DNA from 4 places in the Acetobacterium sp. UBA5834 genome. Region 3 is predicted to be linked to each of the others. Evidence: riboswitches for the same ligand, from Rfam matches in the RefSeq annotation. Region 3 holds a riboswitch; each other region holds the start of a gene.
What was found. A riboswitch is a leader RNA that binds a small molecule or an ion and turns the genes downstream of it on or off. The one in region 3 is predicted to bind cyclic di-GMP.
Positions count from the first base shown of each region.

Region 1 (6,029 bases), on a different contig from region 3:
TTTTATCGCGTATCTGGGGCAACTCATAAGGACTCATGCAGTTAAACCAGAAATGATTGAAATTGAAATTACAGAAAGCATTCTGCTGGAGAATGATAATGAAACGATGTTTTTTTTACAGGGATTAAAAGATGCTGGTTTCAAAATCGCCCTGGATGACTTTGGTACCGGCTATTCATCTCTGAATTATCTGACATATATACCAGTTGATAAGGTTAAGTTGGATAAATCCATCAATGATAAGTTTCTAAACCTCAAAAACAATCAGGTCATGGATAGTCTAATTTCATTGGCACATAGTCTAAAGCTAGAAATCACCGCAGAGGGGATTGAAGATTGGGATCAATATTGGCAATTAAAGCGTGGCGGTTGCAACTATATTCAGGGCTATCTTTTCAGTAAACCGCTGGATTCAGCAGCGATAGAAAATATTTTTAATCATATCTTTGAAATAACTGATGAAAATTAAACCCATAAATCATTGATAAAAACAAAATTATTTAAGAAGGCCATCCATTTTTGCCAATAGCAAATGGATGGCCTTTGACAGAGCAATTACAACAGTCAAATTTTTAGTTAGGCAGCAACAGTCAATCTCCTAAGTGATGACCCACTGAGCAATCGTCGATAGTAAGCTTGCGTACATTTTTTATATTTGTTGAAAAGTTTGATTGCTTCGTTTTCATTGCAATATACTTTCCAACAACCACAATATTTACAATTTTTTCCTTCATGCTCGATAAATCCCTGAACATCTTCAAACGGATAACTTAAAAACAAGCCAATCTCGTGGGGAAATTCGCTGGAATCTTGAATCCGCTTGGATAAAAATTCCAGACAAGATTTCAAATCCTCGGTACGATAACCAATGTCCTGAAGAAAGCTGTCCACCCGCGGACATGAAAAGTCTTTGAGCAGTCGACTTTGACGATAAACATAGATTAAAACCCGACTGGCATTTATCCTCAGTACCTCCAGATAAACCCCACGAGCATTCAACGTATTATTACACTGCTCCAGCTGCTCTGCGAGTTGGCAATAGCTGGTAAATGGATAACTGAATAAATTACCAGTTTTCATTCCGGCTAATGTAGGCGAACAGTGGCGTATCAATTCTCTCTCGAACTTGTTCATGACGACATCTTCCGGGTATGCGATTTTAAAACACAGCCATCGCAATTCTTACATTGAGCACAATGCTCCTCCAGAATGTTTCGTAATGCAGCCAAACTGCTGCTATGTGACCGTGCCAGGGGCAAATTTAGTCTTTTTGCCTCATCGGTCGCACAGTTTACCATTTTATGCGAAACCGTCCCAGTAAATAATACAATCAAATCTGGGACGCCGATTTTTTTTTTCATTGCACCCTGCATTTGGGTGAAAACCTTAGCCCGACAATCATATTCTTTGCATAAATCTTTATATTGATAAATCATGCGATCATTTCCGCCAATAATAACAATGCTCATTTGGTGCCCTCCATCCCCTTGTGTTAGTTATTACTAACTGATTATAACTTATCACAATTCGGAGCAGCTGTCAATTATTTTTAAACATTTATTAAGGAATTATTATTGGTTTTTATGGCTGACTACAAAGCTCATATTTAAATATTATACCGCATAAATCAACATACAATATTTTAAGCATTGACTTTATATTGATTAACAGTTTTCGCGAAATAACATTGATCATCAAAAAAACGGCTGCAACATTAGATTATTATAATACAATTGATGATTGATAATAATATCACAAAATTGCACAACAATATTAATCAAAAGTCGAGTGATGCACAAGAAACATCGGCGCATATAATGAATATCTTATATTTAATGTCAGCAGTAATCTAAAGTATTTTGAGCAAAATATTACTGCTGCAAATATAATAAAAAAAATAATTCGCAAAATATTCACTTGACAATTGATAATATATGCCTTATCATGATGCCAATAGAATATTTAGCAAACTTATCGAAAGGTAAGGACGCAAAGCTTTAGGGTCTAAGTAATTATTTATATGACAGCCAGTTGCACAACCACATTTTTTAATGATGATTATAATGCAACGTGTCAATGCGTTGTTTTTTTATTCTATACGATTCAGTTGTTGGTCAATTTAATATTTGGCAAACTTATCGAAAGGTAAGGACGCAAAGCTATAGGGTCTAAATAAGTATTTATATGACAGCCAGTTGCAGATTATAGGTGTATTTAATTCGCCTTAATTGCAACGAGTAAATCGTTGCTTTTTTATTGCAAAAAACGAATGGAGGATACTGATGGATCAATTACTGATAACTGCAGAAGTTTTTATAATTGGAGCAGTGATGGGAGTATTTATGAAAAAAACGACTGATTATTTAATCAGTCAGCGAGTCAAGACCTTAACCAACCATCAGTTATCCGGCAGTGTTACAAAAACAATCTTTTGGGCGATGCTTAATGCAATCATCTGGTTGGTCTTTGTAAAGCTCAACGGACTTGAACCAAAAACACTGGAATGTATGTTGCTCTTTTCAATCTGTGTCATTCTTTCTGCTGTCGACATCAGCATTAAAAAAATTCCCAATGAGCTGGTATTAATGACGATATTCGTGGGCGGTGCCTTCATCATTACCGGGCAGCCGATTACCAGTATTGGGATGAATATCTTTGGTTTAGTAATTGGTTTTATTATATTCTTTTTACCAGCAATAATTGGAAAGGGCGCTGGTTGGGGAGACGTAAAATATGCCGCTGCGGTTGGTTTTTGTTTGGGCGTTTATGGAATAATTTCTGCGATTATGATAATGACTTTCTTTCTGATGATCTACACAGCTTACCTGATCATTAGAAGAAAAGGTAATTTAAAATCAAAGGTTGCCCTGGGACCGTTTATGGCTTCCAGTTTTGTATCCGTATTAATTTTAAACCTTATCAACACAAATTATCTGATAGATTTTGGAATGTTGTTTTAAACCGAGGTAAACTTGGTAACAATACGTAAAAAATATTAAAAAGGAGAAGAAAAAATGAAAAACGGATTATCACGCATGATCAGAGAAGAAGATGGACAGGGCATGGTTGAATATGGCTTGATTATCGCCGGGATTGCATTGGCTGCCATTGCTGCCATTTGGTTATTGGGGCCGCAAATCGGGCAAATGTTTACAGATATCGGCACTCAGTTAGCAGCATAATTACGCTAATTAGTTTGACTAACAAATATAAAATATTGGAGGAGAAACTGAAATGAAAAATCAATTAATGCACATGATCAGAGAAGAAGACGGACAGGGTATGGTTGAGTATGGCTTGATTATTGCCGGGATTGCATTGGCTGCCATTGCCGCCATTTGGCTACTGGGACCACAAATCAGTCAGTTCTTTACGGATATCGGAACGCAGATGGCGGCATAATGAAGTAGACTATTTAAAAAATTAAGCACGAATCATAAAATATAAAGGAGAAGAAAGAGATGAAAAACGGATTGTCACGCATGATCAGAGAAGAAGATGGACAGGGTATGGTTGAGTATGGTTTGATTATTGCCGGGATTGCATTGGCTGCCATTGCTGCCATCTGGTTACTAGGCCCGCAAATCGGTCAATTCTTTACCGATATTGGTACTCAATTAGCTGCATAAACGATAATAATTTATTGAAGATACTAAATTAAAAGGAGAAAATAAAATGAAAAACGGATTATCACGCATGATCAGAGAAGAAGATGGACAGGGTATGGTTGAATATGGTCTGATTATTGCCGGGATTGCATTGGCTGCCATTGCTGCCATCTGGTTACTGGGCCCTCAAATCGGTCAATTTTTTACGGATATTGGAACCCAATTAGCAGCATAAAGCCTACAGGTAGTTATTGTGTTTACTGTGAAGAAACCAGTGGCATATTGGCAACGTCAAAGTGGAGATTTCTGCCGGACGTAATCAATATGCCTTTTTTAGTCGGTTAAACGATCTGCTCCAGTTACAGTTAAATAAATCAGATCTTCAGGATGAATGATCAGGGAGGAAAAATGTTTGCAAACATAATCAAACGGTTTAAAAAAGAAGACGGGCAAGCAATTGTTGAGCTTGCTATCACCCTGCCAATTTTGATTATGATTTTGTGCGCAATTATCGATTTTGGTTGGCTGTTTATGAATCAGAACAGTATTGATTATGCCGCAAGAGAAGGCGCACGCTATGCAATCGTTCATTCAACCAGTAAGACAGCAATTGAAGAGCATATTCGGACAATTGCTCCTGAGAACATTGCCGACACTGTAGACATCAGCATCACGTTTACAAATACATCAAACCCCCGTCTTGGTGATGTAATCATCGTTATCAGTGATGATGTGAATATATTGACTCCAATTGTTGGTGTTTTTGTTCAGGGTGAAACCATGAATCTTTCTTCATCCTGTACCATGAAGGTGGAGTAAATGAGACAGATAATGAACTTATTAAAAAAATTTCCCTATAGACAGATAAAAAAATCCGAACAAGGTGATGCGTTGATTATTGTGGCCGTTTCGATGGTATTTATTATGGGAATGCTGGCATTGGTAATCGATCTGGGGTTGGCGTTTTTAAGTACTGGAGAACAGCAAAAAGCTGCGGATGCAGCCGTATATTCATCCGGGCGGTTACTACCCATCGAAACGGGAAACACCACCAAGGTCAATCAGATTAAAGAGAGTGCCATTAATTATGCCGATCTTAATGGTTTTCCGGATTTAACGCCTGAGGATGTCATTCTGGGGAAAATCAGTAATGGTCAATATACTGAAATTCGTGTTACTGTTGATAATACGGTACCGATGTATTTTGCCAAAATATTTGGAGTCGATTATTTGGACCTTACCCGAACGGCTGTGGCAAAACTGTCGCCAGTTATCAGAACCACTGGGGTGGCACCAATTGGCTTGACGAAAGAGGAAATGGAATTAAGGTTGGCCAGCAATAACCTGACGCACGTAACTTTGAAATACGGGGAAAAAAATGTTTGGAGCGATTCCCCATCCTTTTTTGGAGCACTTGATCTCGATGGCCAAGGAGGGGGAGCCAGCGATTATCGGATTTGGATTACCCAGGGTTATGCCGGTGAAATCAGTGTTGGCGATGTTCTCTTAAAAGAAATGGGAAACATGGAAGGACCTACTTTTCAGGGCTTTGATGAACGTTACAACGGTTGTACCCATTTTGGTGCGCTCAGCGGCGGTGTTGGCTGCACTACTGATAATTTCGAACCGACATGCCCGAGAATTGTCAAGGTGCCCATTTACTCGTATACGGTTGATAAACAAACCGTTGTAGTGGAGGGATTTGCCGCGTTTCTTCTGGAAAATCAAACTGATAAAGGTGAAATCACTGGTTCATTCTTAAATATGGTGTCAAATGGCGCTTCTTCAGGAAGTAACGTCGGGGAAGGAACCGATGGGGATTTTGGATTATATAATTTGATCCTTTCCGAATAATTAATAATTACCGGTATTTTGGGTAAATACCATTTATAAACCCATTAATCAGTTGAATGGAGAAATCGATGAAAAAACTCGTAATAATTGCATTGATCGTATCGGTGATCACCGGATTTGCAGTTTTTCAATTTGCAATCTCCCTGCAAAAAGGCAAAGACCAGGCGACACAGCCCGTTGTTTTGGCAACTCAGGCCATTCCCAAGGGAACCGTCATTGAAAAAGAGATGCTAACAACCGAAGAAGTACCAATTGAGATGGTTCACCAACTGTCAATTGCCAATCCGGAGGATGTTCTGGGGCGTATCACCAAGGAAAACATTGAGGCCAATGAACAGATCCTGACCAGTCGTTTAAGTGATACCAATCAGGAAAATAATAATTTATCCTACGCCATCGAACCGAATTATCGGGCGCTGACCATTCTGGTCGATGAAGAAAAAGGGGTAGGTGGATATTTAGTCAAGGGAGATCGTGTTGATCTTGTCACTATTTGGATCACAAAAGAAAATGGTGTCGTTTCACAATATGTTGTCGAGAATATCGAAATCCTGGAAATTGGCCCAA
Region 1 is NZ_DJGY01000069.1:194,415-200,443, reverse strand. Features, by position in the region: gene B3F51_RS14945 (bifunctional diguanylate cyclase/phosphodiesterase) at 1-469, shown strand, start outside; gene B3F51_RS14940 (DUF3793 family protein) at 577-1,134, opposite strand; gene B3F51_RS14935 (DUF2325 domain-containing protein) at 1,131-1,469, opposite strand; cyclic di-GMP riboswitch class I at 1,955-2,039, shown strand; cyclic di-GMP riboswitch class I at 2,119-2,203, shown strand; gene B3F51_RS14930 (prepilin peptidase) at 2,283-2,960, shown strand; gene B3F51_RS14925 (Flp family type IVb pilin) at 3,015-3,182, shown strand; gene B3F51_RS14920 (Flp family type IVb pilin) at 3,235-3,402, shown strand; gene B3F51_RS14915 (Flp family type IVb pilin) at 3,462-3,629, shown strand; gene B3F51_RS14910 (Flp family type IVb pilin) at 3,676-3,843, shown strand; gene B3F51_RS14905 (TadE/TadG family type IV pilus assembly protein) at 4,017-4,427, shown strand; gene B3F51_RS14900 (pilus assembly protein TadG-related protein) at 4,428-5,462, shown strand; gene cpaB (Flp pilus assembly protein CpaB) at 5,531-6,029, shown strand, end outside.
Region 1: linked by a shared signal. The riboswitch ahead of B3F51_RS14930 (prepilin peptidase) and the one ahead of B3F51_RS02865 (prepilin-type N-terminal cleavage/methylation domain-containing protein) in region 3 are both predicted to bind cyclic di-GMP.

Region 2 (6,029 bases), on a different contig from region 3:
TGATGAATACCTGGTTCTACCTAAAAACCCTGAGATTGTCGTGATGGATACCGACATCATCAAAGCGGCTCCAGCCCGACTTTTTGTCGCTGGGATGGGAGACGCATTGGCTACTTATTTTGAAGCTCAGGCCACCGTGGATTCCAACGGAACCACCATGTCAGGAGCACATCCGACCAAATCGGCATTGGCTTTGGCAAAACTATGCTATGATATTTTAATTGAAGACGGCTTGAAAGCGAAGCTGGCGGTTGAAGCGGCAAGCTGTACCCCGGCGGTGGAAAATGTTATTGAAGCTAATACTTACCTCAGTGGGGTTGGTTTTGAAAGTGGCGGGCTGGCTGCTTGTCACGCCATACATAACGGCTTAACCGTATTACCGGAATGTCACCATATGTATCACGGTGAAAAAGTTGCTTTCGGAACGCTGGTTCAACTGGTGATGGAAAACCGCTCCTTGGAAGATATTGAAGAAGTCATTGATTTCTGTTTATCTGTTGGTCTGCCAATTACGTTGGGTGAATTGGGTTGTATCGATCCAACTCCAGAAAAAATCATGGCGGTGGCAGTAGCAGCGGCTGATCCCGGCGAAACCATTCATAATATGCCTTTTGATGTCGATGCTGACACCGTTTATGCAGCGATTATGGCGGCAGATGCCCTGGGTCGCTTATACTTGTGTGACTAATTAAGCAGTTTTATTGAAAAAAAGGTCACAATCTCACCTGTTGTGGGATTGTGACCTTTTTATCTGTGTTGATGGATTGAGCTCCTATACCAGCGGGTCAAACAGTTCCCGGGTCTTTTTCAGCATGTCACGGATCGGTAGATTATAGGGGCAACGGGGTTCGCATTCTCCGCACTGAACACAGTCGGAAGCATTGGCGACAAAGCTGCGATAACGGTCCAGAGCCCATTCTTCAAGATCGTAGCGACGGTAATAGCCCTCGACAATAAACTGCATCGGGATATCAATGCCCTGAGGACAGGGGGCGCAATAACCGCAGCGGCGACAGAAGGTTTTACCCAGCGCTTTGGCATCCGCTTCAAGGGTTTGTCGTTCGTCATCGGACAGCGGCACAAAATCGTTACCGACCCGGGTATTTTTAAGGACCTGCTTGACTGAATCCATGCCAGGGATCAATACTGAAATATTGGGATTCTCAGCCACCCAGCGCAGGGCGTAATTAGCGTGGATAAAGGCGCCGCCAGCCAGCGGTTTCATGATAATGACCCCGACATTTTTTTGCTTGGCTTTTTCAAAGAGCGGTGCGCCACGGTTTTCGACAATATTATAAGGAAACTGGATGGTCTCAAATTTATCTTCATCCAGAGCCCGATCGAGCACTTCGTAAGAGTGGGAGGTAATGCCGATATGTTTAATCAGCCCCTGTTTTTTACAGTCGACCAGCGCATCATATCCACCCCCGGGGCTCATAATGGTTTCGTAGTCGGTCATCGTTTTGGCATTATGGAACTGATATAAATCGATGGCATCGGTTTGTAACTCAGCCAGACTGGTGTTCACATCAGCTAGCACCTCATCATAGCTGAGTTTTGGTGTTTTTGTAGCCAGGTAAAAATGTTCCCGGCCCCATTGCTTCAACGCTTCCCCGATCATTTCTTCACTGTTGGTGTAAGCTCTGGCAGTATCAATAAAATTAACACCTTCTTCAATAAGGTTTTCAACAATTTCGTCAACTTCCCATTGGTTACAGCGTTGGATTGGAATGCCACCAAAGCCAATAAGGGATACTTCTAATCCGGTTTGTCCCAGTACTCGCGTTTCCATTTTACACCTCTTCTTTTCTTGGTTTTGCCCATTTTATCATATCAAATCAGAAAAGTCACCTGTTATGCGGTCATTGGCTCAAAGATCCGTTGCATTTCAACTTTCTTTCAGATTGGTGAATGAACATTAATTGACACTCCAATCACTGATAGTGTAAAATGAAAATATGTTAATATTTAAGAAAGAAGGTAAGAATTATGAGTATTCGTTTCGATCTCTCTTATGCAAATATAGATTCCAGTGAGTTTGAAAGTCGCTATCAACAGTTGGCTCAAGCCAATGATGAGTTGATGAATAAAACCGGGATGGGTAATGATTTTCTGGGCTGGGTAGACTATCCGGTTCAATTTGATCAGGATGAATTTACCCGGATTAAAGAGGCGGCAAAAAAAATCCAGGATCGCTGTGATGCGTTGGTGGTGATTGGTATTGGTGGCTCCTATCTGGGTGCGAAAGCGGTGATCACAGCCTTGACCAGTCCTTTTTACAATGATGAACCCCGAGCGGTGCGAAAAGCCCCTAAAATATATTTTGCCGGTCAGAATATCAGCGGAAAATATCTGGAGAACCTGCTGGCCTTGTTGAAGGATCAGGAAGTCTGTGTTAATGTCATTTCGAAATCCGGGACTACCACTGAACCGGCCATCGCCTTTCGGTTTTTTAAACAGTTTCTGGAAGAAAAGTATGGCAAAGCGGGGGCACAGGAGCGGATCTTTGTGACAACGGATGCTACCCGAGGAGCCTTAAAGTTTATGGCTGATGAAGAAGGTTATGAAACCTTTGTTATTCCCGATGATATTGGAGGTCGTTACTCCGTTTATACCGCCGTCGGTTTGCTGCCGATCGCTGCAGCAGGGATTGATATCGATGGGTTGATGGATGGTGGAAAATCCGGATATCAGGAGTATAACAAACCAGAGTTTGAAAAAAACCCATGTTTTCAATACGCATTGTATCGAAATGTCCTTTACAGCCGCGGTAAAAATATTGAAATTTTAGTGGATTATGATCCCTCCCTGGAGTATTTGGCGGAGTGGTGGAAACAATTGTTTGGCGAAAGTGACGGCAAAGACGGTAAGGGACTTTTTCCGGCTTCGGTGCATTTCTCAACCGATCTCCATTCGCTGGGACAGATGATTCAGGACGGCCCCAAAAACCATTTTGAAACCGTGATCGTCATCGAAGAAGACCAGTCCAACCTGAAGGTATTCCGGGACGAAAAGAATCTGGAAGGACTCAACTACCTTGCTGGCTGGGAAATTGATGCGGTTAATGAAAAAGCCTTTATGGGCACCCTGTTGGCTCATGTTGATGGCGGAGTCCCTAATGGGATTATTAAGCTTAAGAAATTGGATGCCTTCCATATTGGCAAACTGATCTATTTTTTCGAAAAAGCCTGCGGACTAAACGGCTATTTACTGGGGGTTAATCCCTTTGATCAGCCGGGGGTGGAAGCCTATAAGAAGAACATGTTTGCGTTGCTGCATAAACCGGGTTATGAAGATCTGACGGTGGAATTGGAAGAACGTCTCTAGCAGACCCCAGTGCGCCCCAAATTTGTATCTTTGTTTTATGGTCAAATGACCGGCTTTGTGGCAAATAAAGAATAAAAAATTGAATAATCAGCACAAGACATATCGTTACAATTATGATACAATATCAAAAAAACAATACGAATTGTCTTTTTACATTCCTTAAAAGATCTGTGTACCGAGATAAAAAAGAATACTAAATTACAGGGCAAAACTGTTGTGAAATAGTGACGCAAAGCTAAAGGGACTTTTTTAAGTCAGCCAGTTACTCAAATAGATTTAACGATTTAGGAGGTAATGGTGAAGAAGTATGACGAAAAAAGGTTTATAGTCCTCAGCTTTGCGTTGTTTTTTTTGGTCATGTTGATGGGATTCGTTAATTTTGTGTCTTTTTCCCAGGAGAACCAAGGAGTGATTCAGGAAATACTTCTCTATGGTCTGGCATTTATGGGTCTCTTTATGATCAGTTTGAACAGCAATCTTACCATCGGCACCTTTAAAAAAGAAATCCAGCGACTTAAGCAACTTCAGGATTTTGATTTTTTAACCGGTTGCTCCAACTGGATTAAGTTTAAAAAAGATTGTGAAATAATCATGGACTCTAATCAGACCCAGGATTATGCGATGGTAATTTTTGATATCGATAAGTTTAAGGCCATTAATGACTTATACGGGCACCAGACGGGTAACGAAATTCTCACCGCCATTGCGAAAATTTTAGAAAATTATCTCTGCGAAGAGGAATTGTTTGCCCGAATGGCAACCGACAATTTCTGTATTTTAATGAAGTATGAGGGCTACGGAGAGTTTTCTCAGCGGCTGGAAAATTTGATTTGCAAAATCAATGGCTATTCTCAGAAATACATCGTTAGTATCTCCATGGGGGTTTATTTGATTGGCGAAACGGAGTTGGATATTAATACCCTTAGTGATCGTGCCAATATGGCTAAACGGTCGATCAAAGATAATTCCCAGATTAGCTATGCATTTTACGAAGAATCGATGCGAGCCGCCCTGATTCTAGAAAATGAAATTGAAAACAGAATGGAGCGAGCGTTAGCAAGTGGCGAGTTTGAAGTTTATCTCCAGCCCAAATATCTGTTTTCGGATGAACAAATTATTGGTGCCGAGGCGCTGGTGCGCTGGAATGATCCCGAACGGGGGATGCTGCCACCCAATGAATTTATTCCCTTGTTTGAAAAAAATGGCTTTGTTAAAAAAATCGATACTTATATGTTTGAAGAAGTGTGCAAGCTGCTGGCGAAATGGGAAAAGGAGATGGATCAACTGACCAATATGATTATTTCAGTTAATTTTTCCCGGCTTCATCTGGAAAATATGCTGTTACCGGAAGAATTGTTGACGATTACTAATCGTTATCAGGTAGATCCTAAAATGATCGAAATTGAGCTGACTGAGAGCACTATTTTTAATAATGATGTCCAGATGGTTGAGATTATGAATCATTTAAAAGATTTTGGCTTTCATATTTCCATCGACGATTTTGGTCGCGCCTATTCATCTCTCAATACTCTGAAAAACCTGCCCGCAGATATTTTAAAATTGGACAAGGCCTTTTTCAGCGAATCGACGGATAATGCCCGGGGGGAAAAGATCATTACCAGTATGCTGAATATGGCCAAGGATCTCGATCTGATTACTGTTGCCGAAGGGGTGGAAACCCGGGAACAGGTAGATTTTCTTAAAGAGAAGGGGTGTGATATCGCCCAGGGCTTTTTTTATGCCAAGCCGATGAATATCCCTGAATTTGAAGCATTTGTCAATAAAAAACTGAAATCAGTTTAGCCTGGATTTCAGTTTTTTTGTTGGGGAGTAAGTGTTTTATTCCGGGGCATTTTCAAAATTCAGCCCGCCGCAGGTGACGTCGGCAAAAACCGAAAGGGCCACTGAATTATCTGGATCTAGACAAACGGTATGATCGGCAATACCGCCAAATTTACAGGTGTCGACTATTTTCAGTCTAAAGTTGTTGGGAACGATGATGTTCAAACCACCATTAATGATGCTGATATCCATGCGATAAGCAGCTTTATCGGTGATCACCTCCGAAAAATCAAGCTGCATGCCCCCAAAGAAGGCGCCGATTTTGGTATCCTGCATCGTTTGGTTCTGGTAGTCTTTCATTTTACCGCCATATAGGACTGCTTCATCCAGCGATTCGGGACTCTTATCCAGACTGGCGGCAAAGGTTTTGCCCTTCTTTATCACACAGGTGTGATAAAGCGCCAGACTGGTGGCGAAAACAACACCGGTTCCGATGAGTATGTTTTTTATCTTCATGATTGATCCTTCCTGTTCTTTTTAATCAGTTTAACATGGTTTTCAGAAGATTCGAATCTTTTTTTGTTTTTTTTCAGAACATCTCCGATAATTTTAACTAAAAATAAAGGTATTATGCTATAATATTCGAAGCATCTGTTCAGCATTGCTGAATAAATAAGAGCAAATGAAAGGTCTCAATGGAAACAAAAAAGTATTATGATGAGTTTGAAACCATTGTTGGCGATATTATAACACACAGTGAATTCCAAAAATTAAGAGAAATTGATCACCATGGCAATGGTTTGTATGAACATTCAGTCGCAGTTGGATATTACTCCTATCGCGTAGCCAGATTTTTAGGTATGGATTATGCCTCCATTGCCCGGGGCGCAACCCTCCATGATTTTTTTCTGGAGTCCTGG
Region 2 is NZ_DJGY01000055.1:42,717-48,745, forward strand. Features, by position in the region: gene B3F51_RS11240 (glycerol dehydrogenase) at 1-688, shown strand, start outside; gene B3F51_RS11245 (aldo/keto reductase) at 773-1,792, opposite strand; gene B3F51_RS11250 (glucose-6-phosphate isomerase) at 1,990-3,327, shown strand; cyclic di-GMP riboswitch class I at 3,522-3,597, shown strand; gene B3F51_RS11255 (putative bifunctional diguanylate cyclase/phosphodiesterase) at 3,736-5,130, shown strand; gene B3F51_RS11260 (LiaF domain-containing protein) at 5,167-5,625, opposite strand; gene B3F51_RS11265 (phosphohydrolase) at 5,805-6,029, shown strand, end outside.
Region 2: linked by a shared signal. The riboswitch ahead of B3F51_RS11255 (putative bifunctional diguanylate cyclase/phosphodiesterase) and the one ahead of B3F51_RS02865 (prepilin-type N-terminal cleavage/methylation domain-containing protein) in region 3 are both predicted to bind cyclic di-GMP.

Region 3 (6,029 bases):
ACAAGTTTTTCAACAAACCACACCGTTTTAACATAGGCAGAGAACCTCCCAGCCCATGGTGCGCATGGGGTAAAAATTCTTAGATGGCTAAACATCTTTATTCACGTATATCCTTGCTGTTTTATCAGTTTACTCTTTTTTATCAGCTTATGGGACTTTTACTATAGAATTACCAAAGTCGTCCGTCTCCCTCTTAGTCATATCAACCTCATACTTTTTTACAACGCTAGCATTATTACCTTCAATCGTTACTTGATAACCATCTCTCAGATAGACAACCTTTGTTACCCTAGCGGTTCTTTGATCCTTATTTGCGCCCGTACCATCTATATTATCATCCCCCGGACCGACTGTTACTCTCCATGCTGCGCGATGACCAGCTGGCGTGGCATCCTGATACTTAAACAAATTAATCTGGGAAATTGACTTCTGATTATATACTCCGTCCAGCCAAGGCAGATCTGCACTCAAATACCGGTACATTTGATGGCTGGCGTTGACTTGGGATGTTCCATACAACTTGTCACCTGGATGAAAAGTCTTGTAGCGATATTGAACTTCGCCTGAACTGAGACTGACGGCCAAACCATTTGACCACGGATCTCCACCACCCGTTCCAGTATTGTTACTACCATCCGTCATATCCGTTGTTCCGCTATACTCGGTTGCCACAGCCTGAGCTGCTACATAGACTTCTCTCGCTTCGGCAATATAGGCTTTACCTTTGGCATCTGCCACAAATCCCAACATGGTTGGAATGGTAAAGGCGGCTAAAATAGCAAGCACCACTAATACCACGATAATTTCTACCAGGGTAAAACCTTTCTGTAGTTTTACTCTCTTTTTAATATATTCCATCACTCCCCCTTTAAAATACAATAAAGCTTCTTTCTTTGTGATTAATAAACACGAGTTGGCACTCCATCTTTCTTATTCCAGGGGACATTCGGCCGCAAATTGCCCTCTTTGATAAGTTTTTCTACCGTAATCGTTGCATCACTATACCAAATGACGTGATCATTTTTTACATAGTACACTTGTTTTACCGCACCTTCCTTACCGGGTGTCTTATCCATTATAACGAACCAGTAGGAGTCCCCTTTTTGATAAGTACTTCGGTAATTACCGTTAGAGATTTTCAAATCATTACTGAGGTATTTTCTCATTTGCAAACTTGCTGCTTTATTAGGGTTACTACTACTATTATTAGCACCAGATACCCAGTACGAGTTCAAGGCATCAGCAGGATTATCGCTTCCCGTCTCTAGGTTTTGACCAGTTCCAATATATTCTGTCGCCACGGCCTGGGCTGCCACATACACTTCTCTGGCTTCGGCAATATACGCTTTTGCTTTAGCATCCTCAACAAAGCCCAGCATCGTCGGAATCGTAAAAGCCGCAAGGACCGCCAGCACTACCAGTACCACAATGATCTCTACCAGGGTAAAGCCTTTTTCTAATCTCACTCTTTTGTTTTTCTCATTCATACGCCCCTCTTTTCCTTACTCATACTCAATAATATCAATCCAAAATAATAAACAATACTGATTTTACCAAACCACTCAGACTTATGAACACTGACTAGATCTATTTCAATTGATCGTAGCTTATTCTATTTAATAGTTATATTTTTCAACCAGTGCATTATTTTTTTCAATGGTTATTCGGTAGCCATTTTTAAAATAAACGACCTTTGTTACCTTTGCAGTCTTTCCAGTTGATTCGTCCAATCCCACCGTTACCCGCCAGGCCGACTGCTCCGGTATTACTTCTGTTTTAGTTGGAGTCGTTGTTTTATTTTTAATAACATTAAATTTCGAAATTGTAATATCCGCTCCCAGATAATTATCCATCTGGCGGCTAGCCCTAACTCTAGACAGCTCGTACTCGTCTTCACCCGGCTTCCACTGGCGCCGTTCCTGAATTGTATATGAGCTTAAACTGTTGCTCAAGCCTTCCCATTCCACTAAATCTCCACTTGTTGGCGCCCCATCGCTCAACTCTGTTGTCGCACTGTACTCCGTCGCCACGGCCTGGGCTGCCACATAGACTTCCCTCGCTTCAGCTATATAAGCTTTTCCTTTGGCATCCGCCACAAATCTCAGCATCGTTGGGATGGTAAAAGCCGCCAGAACCGCCAGCACCACCAGCACCACAATAATTTCCACCAGGGTAAACCCTTTTTTGCCGCTGATCTGTTGCTTAAACCACTTCATTAATCTCCCTCATTTCGATAATAATTATGGCTTGTTTATCTTGATGTCGTATACTAACATTCAATTTTTTTGCACAAAAAAAGCCACCCCTATGTGTGGCAGCTGGCTGTCCTATTATCTGGCGTATAAACCGCCACCATAACGTAGACCCTGAAGCTTTGCGTCACAGACTTTCATCTGATTTGCTCTTCGCTCTCTTAGGGTAATTCTTTTTCAATTAAAAGTCAAGTTAATCTTTTTACAAATTTTTAATGGGATAAGGTGGTTTTTCAGCCAAGTGTTTTTAACTTGTTCATTTTATGAACAGGTTCTGAATTTTCAACCGTGTTGTGGGCGGTCACGGACCGCCCCTACGGGTTAGTGCTGGGGATTGGGTTCGTTTTAAGAATCCACTGCGTCCGGGCGGTTACGAACCGCCCCTACAAATTATAATTGACGTTATTTTAATAACAGGCTACCGCCCAAAATACTGATTAAACTCCTGCTTGTCACTGGCCCACTCCAGGCCGACTTCGTAGCTTATTTTCTGGTCGCGGACCAGCATCGCCAAATCGGCATTGAGGGTTTTCATCCCATCCCGGCCACCGGTTTGCATCACCGAGGCCAGCTGGTGGGTTTTATTTTCACGGATCAAATTAAGCACTGCATCGGTACCGATCAGCACCTCCAGAGCGGCCATCCGGCCCTCGCCATCGGCCAGGGGCACCAGCTGCTGGGTGACGACCCCTTTTAAAATGCTGGACAGCTGGGTGCGGATCTGCTGCTGGCTGTGGGGGGGAAAGACGTCAATGATCCGGTCGATGGTATTGGCAGCGCCGATGGTATGCAGGGTCGACAGCACCAGATGGCCGGTTTCGGCTGCGGTGACGGCGGCCGATACCGTTTCGTAGTCCCGCATTTCGCCCACCAGAATAACATCCGGGTCTTCCCGCAGGGACGAGCGCAAAGCGGCGGCAAAGGAGCTGGCATCGACCCCGATTTCCCGCTGATGAACAATGCTGTGCTTATGGGCATGCTTATACTCCACCGGGTCTTCAATGGTTAAGATATGGACCGCCCGGTTGACATTGATATAGTCAATCATCGAAGCCAGAGTGGTGGATTTCCCGCTACCAGTGGGCCCAGTAATTAAAATCAGGCCCCGGGGCTCCGATGCCAGCTTGCGGATAATCGGTGGCAGCTTGAGTTCCTCAAAGCTGGGGATGGTATCGTTAAGGAGGCGGATAGCGGCGGCATAGCTGCCCTGCTGTTTATAGATATTGACCCGCTGCCGCAGCCCTTCCGGGGTAACATGGCAAAAATCCAGGTCACTTCCATCTTCCAGCTTTTTGCGCTCCGCCGGGGTCAGGATGCTAAAAATCAGCTGTTCAATAATCTGCGGGTTGTGCTCAAAATCACTTTGATAGAGCTTGCCGTTTTTTCTAAAAACCGGGGGCAGGTCCCGGGATAAATGAATGTCTGAACAATCGTTGCGGCGGCCATAGTTGACCAGATCTAAAAAACGCATTCTCAGGCTCCTCCCTATTCCACATAGTATGATAATTTAAGAAATTCTTCCATCGAAGTGATCCCCTGGATGGTCAGATTGGCAACACTTTTTCTAAGCGGAATCAGCTTCCCGGTTTGTTCCACATAGTTATAAATATCCTCAATCGGTTCTTTCCGGGAAATCAGATTGCGGATGGTTTTATCAATCGCCAGAATTTCATGGATGGCGGTTCGGCCCTTGTAGCCGGTATTGTTGCAGATATGACAGCCCCGACCCCGGTAGAGGGTGGTCAGCCGGGGTTCTCCCAGCAGTTCTCTTTCAAACTCTGAGGCGACGTAGGCTTCGCGGCAGTTGGGACAGATTTTCTTGACCAGTCGTTGGGCTACCACCCCGGTCAGGGAGTTGGCCACCAGATAGGGTTCGACGCCCATGTCCTGGAGCCGAACTACCGCCGACACGGCGTCGTTGGTATGGAGGGTGGACAGCACCAGATGACCGGTAATGGCCGAACGGACGGCAATCGAGGCGGTTTCGGTGTCCCGGGTTTCGCCGACCATGATAATGTCAGGGTCCTGCCGCAGGATCGAGCGGAGTCCCACATCAAAGGTCAGCCCGGCCAAAATATTGACCTGGGTCTGATTGATCTTGGGCAGGTTTCGTTCCACCGGATCTTCGATGGTGGCAATATTGACATTTCGCTGACTGAGCATTTCCAAAATCATATAAAGGGTGGTGGTTTTGCCACTACCGGTGGGGCCGGTAATATAGACCACCCCATGGGGGCTTTGCAGCATCTGGAGGATTTTCTGATAATCCCCATCGTTCATCCCGAATTGACCGGCATGATCCAGGGGGACGTTCATACTCAAAAACCGCATGACCATTTTTTCACCGTAGACGGTAGGAATACTGGAGCTACGGACATTCATTTCAACCCCATCAATACGGATCCGGAAGTGCCCATCCTGGGGCACCCGCCGCTCGGCAATATCCAGATTGGAGAGGATTTTGATCCGGGCAATCAGGGACTGGTGGAGGTTATTGGCCAGGGTCAGGTAGTCGACAATCAGGCCATCGATCCGCAACCGGATAATGGTTTCTTTTTCAAAGGGCTCGATATGAATATCACTGGCCCCGGCGTTATGGCCTTTTAACAGCACCGAATTGACCAGATTGACAATCGGGGCATCGCCCTCATTGGTGAGAATATCCTCAACAAATGACAAACTGCTGCCCTCGACGGTTTTATTGGCGGCTTTGGCAGCTTTTTTGGCTTCAATTTCGGTATAGGTTTTGCGGATGGTCTCGAGAATCACTTCCCGGGTGGCCAGCACCACATCGATGTTCATATTGGTAATCAGCCGCAGGTCCTCAATGGCATAAAAATCGAGGGGGTCATTCATGGCCACCACCAGGTGGTTGTTTTCTTCACCAATCGGAATCAGGGTATATTTAAAGGCAATATTCTGGGGGATTTTTGCGGCAGCTTCCAGATCGATGGGGGTATCCTGCAAGTCCAACACCAGCACATTCAGCCGTTTGGACAGAGCCGTCAGCAGCTGATCCTCGGTGACATAACCATATTCAACCAGGATCGCTCCCAGTCGCTTGCTTTTATCGACCTTCTGGTAGGCCAGGGCTTCCTGAAGCTGTTCTTCTCGGATAAAGCCGGCGTTAATTAAGATATCACCAATACGAATGTTCTTAGTTTCCATTATCTTCCTTTTCCAATACCTTCTGGCATTTTAAAAAATCTGTTCTTCAAATTCAAAAACCGTCATCGGCTTGCCAAAATAATAGCCCTGGATAATATCGCAGCCCAAAGACCGCAGCAGATCGACCTCGGCTTCGGTTTCAATCCCTTCGGCCACCACCGTCATCCCCAGTTTTTTTATCATCTTAATGACAGACTCCACCACAATCAGATTCTGCTCCCGCTTGAGATGACTGTTGAAAAAACCCTGATCCATTTTAATGACATCCAGGGGTAAATTACCCAGCAGATTGATGGAGGAGTAACCGGAGCCAAAATCATCCATGGCCATTTTAAAACCGTAAAGACGAAAAGCTTCGCCGATCTCAATCATCCGATCAACATTTTCAAAAATGCTGGATTCGGTCAGCTCGATTTCCAGATTGCTCCGCTTGATCCGATACTGATTGGTAATGTTTAAAACCCGTTCAACAAAATCGCTCTGTTTAAGATTCTTACGGGAAAGATTAACAGAAATGGAAATTTCCGGATAACCGTCTGTTTCCCAGCGTTTCAGAATGCGACATACTTCTTCCAGCATAAACATATCCAGCTTTTTAATAAACCCGGT
Region 3 is NZ_DJGY01000012.1:85,217-91,245, reverse strand. Features, by position in the region: gene B3F51_RS02875 (prepilin-type N-terminal cleavage/methylation domain-containing protein) at 148-858, opposite strand; gene B3F51_RS02870 (prepilin-type N-terminal cleavage/methylation domain-containing protein) at 900-1,487, opposite strand; gene B3F51_RS02865 (prepilin-type N-terminal cleavage/methylation domain-containing protein) at 1,617-2,216, opposite strand; cyclic di-GMP riboswitch class I at 2,311-2,413, opposite strand; gene B3F51_RS02860 (type IV pilus twitching motility protein PilT) at 2,671-3,723, opposite strand; gene B3F51_RS02855 (GspE/PulE family protein) at 3,738-5,420, opposite strand; gene B3F51_RS02850 (bifunctional diguanylate cyclase/phosphodiesterase) at 5,451-6,029, opposite strand, start outside.

Region 4 (6,029 bases), on a different contig from region 3:
TGCGCAACCGTGAGCCCCAGCTGGCCACCACTGCCAGACATGCGCTCTACGCCCCGACGGCTACTGTGGTTGATCCGTTTGAGGTGGCCATTGCTTTTGCTGAAAATGCCAAAGCCAACGGCGTCGAGATTCTGACCAGTCAGCCAGTTACCGCCATTAAAAAAAGAACGGACGGCAATTTTCTGCTGAACACCCCCGATCAGCAATTTACCTGTACTTATATCGTCAACGCCGCCGGTAATCATGCCGATGATGTGGCCAGGCTGGCCGGGATCGCTGAATACCAGATGAAACCCCGCCATGGCGATTTGCTGGTGTTGGATAAGGACATGGTTAATAAGCCCAAAACGGTGATGTTTCCCTGTCCCGGGCCGGACACCAAGGGGATTGCCTGCATACCTACGGTGCATGGTAACACCATCGTTGGTTCCACCGCCACGATGTTGGATGACAAGGAAGCCGTCAACAATTATGCGCCGGGGATTCAGGCTCTGATTGACGGGGTTCACAAGATTTTGCCAGAACTCGACGCCGCTAAGATCATCCGCACCTTTGCCGGGTTGCGGCCAGTGGTGCTGGACAACAACAATGATTTTTACATTGCCGAATCCCCGACGGTTAAAGGTTTTATCCATGCGGCTGGAATTCAGTCTCCGGGGGTGGCCTCGGCCCCGGCGATTGCCGAGCTAGTTCGGGATCTGCTGGATAATGCCGGGTTGGAAATGGTGCCTAAAGCGGATTATAATCCCTATCGGGAGAAACTGACGGTTTTTACGGAGCTGTCGCTTGCTGAACAGGATGCGCTAATTAATGAGCATCCCGCCTATGGTCGGATTGTTTGCCGCTGTGAAACGGTAACCGAGGGTGAAATCATCGCTGCCATCCATGGGGCGATTCCGGCCCACACCCTGGATGCGATTAAGCGCCGGACCCGGGCGGGGATGGGCCGTTGTCAGGGTGGTTTCTGCCAGTATAAGGTGATTGCGATTCTGGCCCGGGAGCTGGGCCTGTCGGCGGATGCCATCTGTCTTGAAGATGCCGGCTCGCAACTGCTTTGCGGGGCAGTCAAGGGAGGTGCGAAATGAAACAGTTAGACTACGACGTGGTCGTCATCGGCGGCGGCCCGGCCGGCATGGCGGCAGCTCTGAAAGCCAACGAAAAGGGCGCCACCGTGGCCATTATCGAACGCAACGACGAGTTGGGGGGGATTCTCAATCAGTGTATTCACAGCGGTTTTGGCCTCAGTTATTTCAAGCAGGAGTTAACCGGCCCGGAATACGCCGAGCTGTTTATTAACCGGGTGAAGGATAGCGATATTGATGTTTATCTGAACACCATGGTTATCGATTTAGCACCAGACCACCGGATCACCGCAGTCAATCAAGACGGCATGCTGGTTCTGGCAGCCGGGGCGATTGTGCTGGCAATGGGCTGTCGCGAACGAACCCGAGGGGCGATTAAGATTCCCGGCTCCCGACCGGCCGGAGTGCTGACCGCCGGGCTGGCCCAGCGTTATGTCAACATTGAAAACCGCAAACCAGGCGAACGAATTGTTATTCTCGGTTCCGGCGACATCGGCCTGATCATGGCCCGACGGCTGACCCTGGAAGGGATGCAGGTGCTGGGGGTTTACGAGTTGATGCCCTATGCCAATGGCCTATACCGGAACATCAAAAATTGCCTCGACGATTTTGATATCCCCCTGCATCTGTCAACCACGGTAACAAATATCATCGGCTACCCGCATCTGGAAGCAGTCGAGGTGGCTAAGGTTGATGAGAACTTTGCGGTGATTGACGAGACCCGGGAAGTGATTGCCTGTGATACCCTGTTGCTGTCGATTGGTCTGATTCCCGAGAATGAGCTGTCGCAAAATTCCGGAGTCCGCCTCAATCCCCGGACCAACGGTCCGCTGGTTGATGAAGAGCTGGCCACCGACCAACCGGGAATCTTTGCCTGTGGCAATGTTCTCCACGTTCACGATCTGGTCGACAATGTGACCCTGGAAGCTGAACAGGCCGGAACCGCTGCCGCAGTCTATGCGTTAGAGCAAAAGGCGGTGGTCAGTGAAAACAGACCGGCCAAAAATCAAGCAACGATCACAATCAGTCCCGGCGAAAATGTCGGCTATACCGTACCGGCCAGGCTGACCATTCCGCCACAAAAGCCAATCCGGATTTTATTCCGGGTCCGAACACCTCTGGATCAGGCTGCAGTCGTGATTCACACCGGTACAGAAATCCTTTACCAGGGTAAAGTCCAGGCCTATAAACCCAGTGTGATGGATGCAGTAGCCTTGCATCCGGAAGAACTCAACCGTCTAAACGAGTCCGACGAACCCATCACCGTATCAGTTCGAGAGGTAAAAAAATGAGACAGAAAAACATGAAACAGCAAGAAAAAATGATTACAGAATCCGATCAAACAGCGATCAAAGTTTGCTGTACCACCTGTCCTCAGGAATGTGTGATCACGGTTTATCTAACAGATGGGGTAATCGACAGGGTAGAGGGACAAGGCTGTAAACGGGGCAAAAAATTTGCCGAAAAAGAGTTAACAAACCCGGAAAGAACCTTAACCAGTACGATACTGGTGGAATATGGAGATAAGGTTTATCTGTTGCCGGTCAAAACGGCTGACCCGATTCCTAAAAAAGATCTGGCGATGGCCATGAATGTCATCCGCAAAGCCAGACTCATCGGGCCTTGTCAGATGGGGGATGTGGTCATCTCAAACATCTGCGGTACCGGGGTGGATGTTGTGGCCTGCCGGAGTATTAAGGAGGAGAATCATGCGTGTTAATCTGACGACGATTTTAAAGCAGGCTCAGGCTGACAGAACAGGGGTGGGAGCTTTTAACACCCCTAATCTGGAAAGCGTCCGGGCGGTGATCGCAGCGGCCGAAGCCGCAAACCAGCCAGTGATCATCATGCATGCCCAGATCCATGAAAGCCTGATTCCCCTGGAAGTCATCGGCCCGGTGATGATCCGGCTGGCCGACCAGGCCCGGGTGGATGTCTGTGTCCATCTCGATCACGGTGAAGACCTGGGCTATCTGCTTCATGCCATGAAAATGGGTTTCACCTCGGTGATGTATGACGGGTCAAGACTGCCCTATGCGGAAAATTTGAGCAACACCCGGGAAATAGTCCGGGTGGCCCATTATCTCGGCGTCTCGGTGGAAGCTGAGTTGGGTCGGGTGCTGCGCCCGGAGGGCGGGGGACGCCCTGATCCCGAAGAAAAAGAGCTGACTCCAGCAGCATGCTACACCGATCCCGAGCAGGCCAGCGACTTTGTAGAGGCTACCGGAGTGGATGCCCTGGCGATTGCCTTTGGTACCGCCCACGGTCTTTACGAGGCCGAACCCTGTCTGGATTTTGAGCGGATCGCCGCCATTCATCAGCAGGTGGATGTCCCATTGGTGATGCACGGCGGTTCGGGAGTAAGTGATAGCGACTTCCGCCAGGCCATTGCTGCCGGGATCACCAAAATCAATTATTTTACCTACATGTCGCTGGCTGGGGGGCAGGCTGTCAAAACCTGGTTTGAACAGCAGCCCGGCCAGGTGCTGCGCTTTGATGAGATTGCAAAGATTGGCCAGGCGGCCATGCAGGCCGATGTGATCCGGGCTATCAAGGTGTTTCAGGGTTAACGCAATCATCTAAAGACTTGGTGGTGAATAATAATAAAAAAATCATTTGGTGTAAATAGCGCAGTTTAAAAAAAACGGTAAGCTCCCATCAAATGGTTTTTTATTGTAGCGAATATTATTACCCTCAAAAAGGATTCAAATACGATCGAAAAACTATACAAAAAAAGACCAACCTGAACTGAGTGCTCAGGCTGGTCAAAGAAGAAGAAAATTTATCTCAGCAAAATTGCTTTTGCCAGATATCTGAATTAAACAATGATTCAGATGAAACGATTAAACAACTGGTTCCAATTCCGGGACAACGGGGTCGGGAGTCAGTTCAATGACCGGGATTTCAGCGGCCGGATCGGTGCTGTCATCGTCAACCGGGGTTTCGGTGACTGGATCGGTGGTGCCATCGTCAACCGGGGTTTCGGTGACTGGATCGGTGGTGCCATCGTCAACCGGTGTGGTGACAGGATCAGTAACGGTCGGGTCACTGCTGTCGGGGCTTTCGGGTTCGACTGGATTGACAACCGGAACGTCTACTGGAGCTGGAGCCGGGGCGACAACGGTTTCCTTTTTGGGAGGTGGATTGCTGTTGCCTTTGTCTGAATTCTTCGGTGCTGCCAGCGCCGTAGCGGGGGCGGAAAGGGCCAGTGCCAGGACCAAAACGAGAAACAATCTTTTTTTCATAAAAGACTCCTTTCAATTGATCTCCATTAAAAAAACTGTATGCCTAAAAAGGCATACAGTTAAAGACCCTGCGCCCTCTTCGGCAACCCGGCTGTCGTAGCAAAATGCCTTAGACCCGTGGCTTTGCGTCCCTGACTTTCACCAGGTTTGCCATTATCGGAGATATTTGATTTTATTATAAATCAGATCGCAAGCGATTGCAAGGGATAATTCAAGGTTTTGAATATAGTTAATTTGATTAAGATTTTTCGGTCCGCAAAATGGTGTTGCGGCCCTGTTTTTTAGCCTGATAGAGGAGCCGGTCGGCCGTTTCGATCAGCTCGCTGACACTGTTGTGATCCCACTCGGCAATTCCGCCGCTGATGGTCAGCTCGATGCGATCGTGGTAGAAACGGGTATCTTTGATTTTGATCCGGATCCGCTGGGCAATCTGGTAGCCCTCGTTGAGGGTGGTGTCCGGCATCACAATTAGGAACTCTTCGCCGCCATAGCGGCCCAGAAAATCGCTTTTGCGGAGGTTATCCATGATGATCTGGACAGTTTCCACCAGCACCGTATCACCAGCCTGATGGCCAAAGCGGTCGTTGACGGATTTAAAATGATCAAGGTCGATCATCATCACCGAAAAGGTCGAATAAAGTAATGGGGTATTGGCATGGATATCCTCCAGAATGTTAAAGATACAGCCCCGGTTGCAGGCTCCGGTGAGGGCATCGATGGTGGATTGCGTAAGCAGAATCGACTCCTGCTTTTTCAAAAACAGGTTGGATTCTTCCAGTTTTTTTAAGATCTGCTTGGTTTTACTGATGTCTTTTGCGTTTAAGATATAGCCGAGGATTTGCCCATCCTCGCTGCGGTAGGCAGAAATCGAGGCGATTACGGTGGTTTTCTGATGGTTGTCTTTAATCATGGTGCCTTCGATGTTTTCCAGGCGGGGGTTTAAAATCAACTTTGCCTGCAAATCACGCAGGCTGCTACTGCCGTCAAAGATGGTGTCAATCGGGCTACCGACGATTTGGCCACAGTGCTTGCCCAGAAACAGCCTAGTATATTGATTGATCCGGAGGATTTTAAGATCACTATCCATAATAATCAGAATATCACCGACCGAATCGATGACGTTTTCCAGGTAGGTTTTGGTAACCAGGGTCGACTGTAGCTTGGCCGACAGCTCATTAAAGGACTGGGTCAGCTGGCCCAGTTCGTTGCTGCCGGAAACCGGCATGAAAAAATCCAGGTTGGTGCCGGAGACCCCTTTAATCCGGTTGGTCAGGCGGATCAAAGGCTCGGTGATGGAGCGGGTCACCAGGAAATAGATCAGCAGCAGGCTAAAGACGGTGTAAGTCAGAAAGACCAGCAGGGTGGCCATCCGGGTGCCATTGATCTGGCGGATAATATCGTCATACTGATAACGGATGGCAATGACCTTCTGGGAATCGTTCATGCCGCCGGGGAAGGTGTTGACATAAATGTATTCCTGATCAAGCAGGCCCAGGTCGCCCGTGATGATCTGGTCGGTGCCATTACTGATGACGGTATCAATCATGGCGATCCGGGCCGGGTCGGTTTCGGTTTGACCGCTACCCAGCATGATGTGGTTTTTGTCATAGACCGTGATGTCAGCAATAAAGGGGTTATTGTCCTGTACAGTTTTTTCCATATCGGTGTAGTTGAGCTGGGTAATAAATTGTGACAGCGAGCC
Region 4 is NZ_DJGY01000067.1:22,760-28,788, forward strand. Features, by position in the region: gene B3F51_RS13545 (NAD(P)/FAD-dependent oxidoreductase) at 1-1,085, shown strand, start outside; gene B3F51_RS13550 (NAD(P)/FAD-dependent oxidoreductase) at 1,082-2,374, shown strand; gene B3F51_RS13555 (DUF1667 domain-containing protein) at 2,371-2,802, shown strand; gene B3F51_RS13560 (class II fructose-bisphosphate aldolase) at 2,792-3,652, shown strand; gene B3F51_RS13565 (hypothetical protein) at 3,926-4,327, opposite strand; cyclic di-GMP riboswitch class I at 4,406-4,489, opposite strand; gene B3F51_RS13570 (sensor domain-containing diguanylate cyclase) at 4,566-6,029, opposite strand, start outside.
Region 4: linked by a shared signal. The riboswitch ahead of B3F51_RS13565 (hypothetical protein) and the one ahead of B3F51_RS02865 (prepilin-type N-terminal cleavage/methylation domain-containing protein) in region 3 are both predicted to bind cyclic di-GMP.